2 linked regions of the Actinoalloteichus hymeniacidonis genome follow. The protein of the gene in region 2 interacts with the protein of the main gene of each other region in a pairwise test. Links are inferred from orthologs where the notes say so. Each region holds a gene or a part of one and is shown on either strand. Other genes may lie near its edges.

What was found. The genes of interacting proteins can lie anywhere in the genome.
Region 1: the proteins of nth (region 2) and aceE interact in binary tests that used the Escherichia coli proteins (3 or more experiments, as listed by UniProt). The link is inferred for Actinoalloteichus hymeniacidonis from one-to-one orthologs.

Annotation. Positions count from the first base shown.
Region 1 is NZ_JACHIS010000001.1:1,104,714-1,108,087, forward strand. Bases 24-3,325 are described here. They hold aceE (pyruvate dehydrogenase (acetyl-transferring), homodimeric type), read right to left. Parts: upstream 3,017-3,325; coding sequence 224-3,016; downstream 24-223. Other genes in these bases: BKA25_RS05075 (hypothetical protein), read left to right, coding at 24-159; BKA25_RS05085 (DUF3052 domain-containing protein), read left to right, coding at 3,322-3,325. In the rest of the region: more of BKA25_RS05075, read left to right, coding at 1-23; more of BKA25_RS05085, read left to right, coding at 3,326-3,374. UniProt on the Escherichia coli protein: Component of the pyruvate dehydrogenase (PDH) complex, that catalyzes the overall conversion of pyruvate to acetyl-CoA and CO(2).
Region 2 is NZ_JACHIS010000001.1:6,052,967-6,055,831, reverse strand. Bases 32-2,824 are described here. They hold nth (endonuclease III), read left to right. Parts: upstream 32-874; coding sequence 875-1,774; downstream 1,775-2,824. Other genes in these bases: BKA25_RS25915 (NUDIX hydrolase), read left to right, coding at 2,340-2,824; BKA25_RS25920 (TlpA family protein disulfide reductase), read left to right, coding at 1,771-2,340; BKA25_RS25930 (hypothetical protein), read right to left, coding at 495-740; BKA25_RS25935 (Crp/Fnr family transcriptional regulator), read right to left, coding at 32-338. In the rest of the region: more of BKA25_RS25935, read right to left, coding at 1-31; more of BKA25_RS25915, read left to right, coding at 2,825-2,865. UniProt on the Escherichia coli protein: DNA repair enzyme that has both DNA N-glycosylase activity and AP-lyase activity. The DNA N-glycosylase activity releases various damaged pyrimidines from DNA by cleaving the N-glycosidic bond, leaving an AP (apurinic/apyrimidinic) site.

The sequences.
Region 1 (3,374 bases), 4.9 Mb from region 2 along the record:
CGAATGCAAGCCGACGAGCTCCTGGTCCGGACTCCGACCGTCGACGTGCTGTTACCGGAGCCGCCGGGGTTCTGGCGGGATTCGGCCCTGATCGCCCTGGCGCTGTCCGTGGCGGTCGCGATCGCCACCGCGCGGCTGATGGTCGGCGATCAACAATGAAGCGGCGCCCCGTCCGTTCGCCGGACGAGACGCCGCTTCGTGAATCCGTGGTCGAGATCGATGCTCAGGAGACGCCGGGATCGGAGGTCTGCGGCCCCGCCGCCTGGACGTCCTCGATCCGATAGCGCCGGGCGGCCTGCTCGGCCACCGAGTGCTCGATGTCGCCGCGCCGCGCCAACGCCAACAGGGTGCCGACCGTGATCGACTCGGCGTCGACGAGGAACTTCCGCCGCGCCGCCGGTCTGGTGTCGGAGAAGCCGAACCCGTCGGTGCCCAGGGTGAGCATGTCGGTGGGTACCCACGGCCGGATCAGGTCCGGAACCGCACGCATCCAGTCCGACACCGCGACCACCGGACCGCCGGTGCCCTCCAACGCGCTGGTCACGTGGGGCACCGCCCGCTTGGCGCCCGGCCGGATCAGGTTGTCCTGCTCGGCCCGCACGGCCTCCCTACGCAACTCCGCCCACGAGGTCGCCGACCAGACCGCCGCCTGCACGCCGTGGTTCTCCGTGAGGAGTTGCTGGGCCTTGAGCGCCCAGGGCAGTGCGACGCCCGAGGCGAGGATCTGTGCCGTGGGCCCATCGCCCGCAGGTGCCTTCGCGTACTGGTACAACCCGCGCAGCAGACCGTCGACGTCGAGGTTCTCCGGCTCGGCGGGCTGCTGGTACGGGTCGTTGTAGACGGTGAGGTAGAACATGATGTCCTCGCCGTGCGGGAACTCCTCGGACTCCCCGTACATCCGACGCAGACCGTCCTTGACGATGTGCGCGACCTCGAACGACCACGCCGGGTCGTAGGAGACCACCGCGGGGTTCGTCGCGGCCAGCAACAGCGAGTGTCCGTCGTTGTGCTGGAGACCCTCGCCGGTCAGCGTCGTCCTACCCGCGGTGGCGCCGAGCACGAAGCCCCTGGCCATCTGGTCCGCGGCCGCCCAGATTCCGTCGCCGGTGCGCTGGAACCCGAACATCGAGTAGAAGATGTAGACCGGGATCATGTGCTCGCCGTGGGTGGCGTACGAGGTGGCGGCCGCCGTGAACGAGGCCGTCGAACCGCCCTCGTTGATGCCCTCGTGCAGGATCTGACCCTGTTCGCTCTCCTTGTAGGCGAGCATCAGCTGTGCGTCCACCGAGGTGTACAGCTGGCCGTTGGGGTTGTAGATCTTCTGCGTCGGGAACATCGAGTCCATCCCGAACGTGCGTGCCTCATCCGGGATGATCGGCACCAGCCTCGGCCCGATCTCGGCGTCCTTGGCCAGGTCGCGGATCAGCCGCACGAAGGCCATCGTCGTGGCGACCTCCTGCTTGCCGGAGCCGCGCTTGACGACGTCGTAGATCTTGTCGCCCGGCAGCACCAACGGCTTGGCCTTGACGCGGCGCTCCGGCAGGAAACCGCCGAGCTTGCGGCGCCGGTCCAGCAGGTACTGGATCTCGGGCGCGTCCTCGCCGGGGTGGTAGTACGGCGGGAGGTAGGGATCGGCCTCCAGCTGCGCGTCGCTGATCGGGACCCGGGTGCTGTCGCGGAACAGCTTGAGGTCGTTGAGGGTCATCTTCTTCATCTGGTGCGTGGCGTTGCGACCCGCGAAGGTCGGCCCCAGACCGTAACCCTTGATCGTCTTGGCCAGGATCACCGTGGGCTGGCCGTGGTGGCTCATCGCGGCCTGGTAGGCGGCGTGCACCTTGCGGTAGTCGTGGCCGCCGCGTTTGAGGTTCCAGATCTGCTGGTCGGTGTAGTCGTTGACCAGTTCCTTGGCCCGGGGGTCGCGCCCGAAGAAGTGCTCCCGGACGTAGGCGCCGTCATTGGCCTTGTACGTCTGGTAGTCGCCGTCCGGCGTGGTGTTCATCAGGTTGACCAGCGCGCCGTCCCGGTCGCCGTGCAGCAGCGAGTCCCACTCGCGGCCCCAGATCACCTTGATGACGTTCCAGCCCGCGCCCCGGAAGTAGGACTCCAGCTCCTGGATGATCTTGCCGTTGCCGCGAACCGGGCCATCCAGCCGCTGCAGGTTGCAGTTGATCACGAACGTGAGGTTGTCCAAGCCCTCGTTCGCGGCGACGTGGATCAGTCCGCGCGACTCCGGCTCGTCCATCTCGCCGTCGCCGAGGAACGCCCAGACATGCTGGTCGGAGGTGTCCTTGATGCCCCGGTTGTGCAGGTACCGGTTGAATCGCGCCTGGTAGATCGCGTTCATCGGGCCGAGGCCCATCGATACCGTCGGGAACTCCCAGAAGTGCGGCATCAGCCGGGGATGCGGGTAGGACGGGAGTCCGCCGCCCGGGCCCGCGTGGGAGTACTCCTGACGGAAGCCGTCGAGCTGCGACTCGGTGAGCCTGCCTTCGAGGAACGCCCTGGCGTAGATGCCGGGGGAGGCGTGGCCCTGGATGAAGATGTGGTCGCCGCCGCCCGGGTGATCCTTGCCTCGGAAGAACCAGTTGAAGCCGACCTCGTAGAGCGTCGCGGAGGACGCGTAGGTCGAGATGTGTCCGCCGACCCCGATGCCCGGCCGCTGGGCCCGGTGCACGGTCATCGCGGCGTTCCAGCGGATCCACGCGCGGTAGCGGCGTTCGGTCTCCTCGTCCCCGGGGAACCAGGGCTCCACCTCGGTGGGGATCGAGTTCACGTAGTCGGTGGAGGTCAGCGACGGCAGGCCGACGCCGCTCTCTCTAGCTCGCTCCAGGAGCCGCAGCATCACGTACCTGGCGCGCTGTCTGCCGGTGGTGGACAGGACCGAGTCGAAGCTTTCCAGCCACTCGGCTGTCTCCTCCGGGTCGATGTCCGGAAGGTGCGCGGCAAGGCCGTCACGGATCACACGTACCCGAGGGGGCGCGTTGTCGGCGGCGTTGCCGTTGTTCTGCGGGGCCAAGGGATCTCCTCGCCAACGTTCGACAGTCGTCAAGCTGGGCTTCGCCCAACGTCGTCATCCTTCACCATGGTCGTCGCAGACCGCTGGTGCCGTCATCTGTACCCGTCGGTAACTTTTTGGCGACGCGGGTACCCTGACCGGTGGTGATTCGATCTCCTGCGGCGTGTCCACCTGGCAGCGGTTGCGCTCAAGGGCCCGATCGGTGTTCGCTAGCCGGAATCGGTCGTAGGAGACTGGACAGAACAAACGTGTGTGAGGGTCGTTTCGAGGCCCTGGCACCTCCACCGTAGGAGGAGTGGTAAGCCGTGGTCGCCGCGGGAGACGCCGGAAAGGTCGGCGTCGCCGACAGGCTCGGGAT
Region 2 (2,865 bases):
ATCCACTCCCGAAGCGCAGGCCGATCCATGCTCAGCGCCCGCACCTCGGTGACCGTCGTCGCCGTGGACGTCCTCGGTCCAGGATCGAAGATCGACAACTCTCCGAACATGTCTGAGGGACCCATGATGGCGAGCAGGTTCTCTCGGCCATCCGGCGATTTCCTGCCGACCTTCACCTTGCCGGACTGGATGATGTACAACCGGTCGCCGGGCTCACCCTCTGTGAAGATCACATGGCTACGGGAGAACTCCACCGGCTCCAGCGTCTGAGTAAGAGCCTCCACGGCTCCAGGCTCAACACCCTGGAAGATGCCCGCACGGGCCAGGGTCTCGTCCACCTCGTCCCTCCTGTCGAGACGCGGCGGTCACCGCAAGGCGGACACTCTCCGTTACGAGTGCCAGCCTGGTGCCGCCGATCGCTCCGTGCAGTCTAACTGCGCGGTAACGGAGACCGCGTTACCTGCGGTCTCCGTGAGCGCGGCGACGGGTGGAGGTCAGCGTGGTCTGCGTGCCTTGAGCCTTCCGGAACGGCCCCGACGGCGAAGTCGGAACAGCTCCAACGCCCGGCCGATTCCCTGGCCGAACAGGGCACGAACCTCGTCGGGACGAGCGTTCTCCAAGAGCTCCTCCACGTCGTCCTCATGGACCGAGACATGTCGGATACGTGATTCGACGCGCTCCATGAAGAGCGCGAAGAACATGATCACGAGCGGAACGAGGATAACGAACCAGGCAGTCATGGTGAATCTGATAGTGACTCATCACGCTAGGTGGTCTTGGTCGGGGGTGTGCACAACCAACCGGTGGGTGGTCGGTCTTGACCCAGATGGTGGAGCCGGGACACGGCGTTCGGCCTCGCCCGTAGGCTGTGGGCGTGCAGACCAGTGGCTCCCGCGCTCAGCCCGCCACCGGGCCCAGGCGCCGGACGCCCGAGACCCGGCTCGGACTCGTCCGCCGAGCGCGCCGGATGAATCGAGCCTTGGCCGACGCGTATCCGGATGCGCATTGCGAGCTCGACTTCACGACCCCGCTCGAACTGGCCGCCGCCACGATCCTCTCGGCGCAATGCACCGACCGTCGGGTCAACCAGGTCACCCCGATGCTCTTCGCCGCCTATCCGGACGCCGCCGCCTACGCGGGGGCCGACCGTCACGAGCTCGAAGAGATCATCCGGCCCACCGGCTTCTTCCGAAACAAGACCTCGTCGTTGATCGGTCTCGGCGCCGCATTGCTGGAGAAGCACGGCGGAGAACTGCCCGCGACCCTGTCGGAGCTGGTCCGACTGCCCGGGATCGGTCGCAAGACCGCCAACGTCATCCTCGGTAACGCCTTCGACGTTCCGGGGATCACGGTCGACACGCACTTCGGCAGGCTCGTGCAGCGCTGGGGCTGGACCGCTCTGACCGATCCGGTGAAGATCGAGCACGCCATCGGCGAGCTGATCCCGCGCCGCGACTGGACGATGCTGTCGCACCGCGTGATCTTCCACGGCCGACGGGTCTGCCATTCCCGCAAACCGGCCTGCGGCGCCTGCCTGCTCGCACGGGACTGTCCCGCGTTCGGCACCGGAGTCGTCGAACCCGAGGCGGCATCGAAACTGGTCAAGGGCGTGGAGGCGCCGCGCTTGCTGCGGTTGGCCGGGTTGGATGAGGAGCTGGCCGAATCGGCAGCCGACACTGCGGAGCCCGTCGAACCCGCCGAGCCGGAGCCTGCGGGCAGCACCGGGCCGCCGCCGGAGGCGGCCGAGGCGAAGTCGGCCGGTGATCCACGATGAACGCCAACGTGCGGTGGTCCGTGCTCGTGCTGGTGCTCGCGGTGGCGGGCATGGTGGCGCTGTGGCCCCGGGGCAACGACTCGCCGCCGAACATCGCGGAACAGCCCCCCACCGACTCGGCGGACCAAGAGCCCGGCGTGCGTCGAGCCGCCGACCTGGCGGGCATCGAGGTGTCCTCGCAGGATGGCTCGTCGGAAGACCTCGGTGAGCTGCTGGCCGACGGGCCCGTGCTGGTCAACATCTGGGCGACCTGGTGCGTGCCCTGCCGCGAGGAACTGCCGGTACTCGCCGAATACGCGGCAGACCCCGATGCCATCCCGGTGCTCGCGCTGCAGACCCGCAGCGACTACGACGCGGGCTTGGAGTTACTCGCCGAGCTCGATGTCGATCTCCAATCGGTCCATGATGGAGACGACGTGGTGATCCGTGCACTGCGCGCCCCGGGGATCCCGATGAACTACGTGGTGGACCAGGAGGGCACGATCCACCGGGTGGATCCGCCCGTGCCGTTCGAGGACTCGGAACAGGTGCGGCAAGCCGTGGCGCGCTATCTGGAGCAGAGTTGATGACTCAGGAAGGTCGGGGACGCAGCCAGGCAAGGCGTGGTGGCCCCTTGGTAGATCCAGCACAGGCCCCCGCCTGGTTGAGCAGATTGATCGCCTCCAGCGGGCGGGTCGACCCCGCCATGCTGGCTGCCGCGCCGCCGCCGAGCGAGGACAGCCCCCGGCCCGCGGCCGTGCTGGTCCTCTTCGGTGAGGACGGTGGCGGGCCGGGTACCGGGCCGGACGTCCTGTTGCTGCGACGCTCCGACGGACTGACCCACCACCCCGGCCAGGTCGGCTTCCCCGGCGGGGTCGCCGAGCCGGAGGACAACGGACCCATCGAGGTCGCGTTGCGGGAGGCCGCCGAGGAGGTCGGGGTCCTGCGCAACGGCATCAAGCCGGTCGCGCTCCTGCCGGAGCTCTACATCCCGCGCTCGAAGTTCCTGGTGACGCCGGTGCTCGGCCATTGGCTGAACCCGTCACCGGTGGCCCCGGTGGACTTCAACGAGACGGCCGCAGTGGCCAGGGTCCCTCTCGCGCACCTCGCCG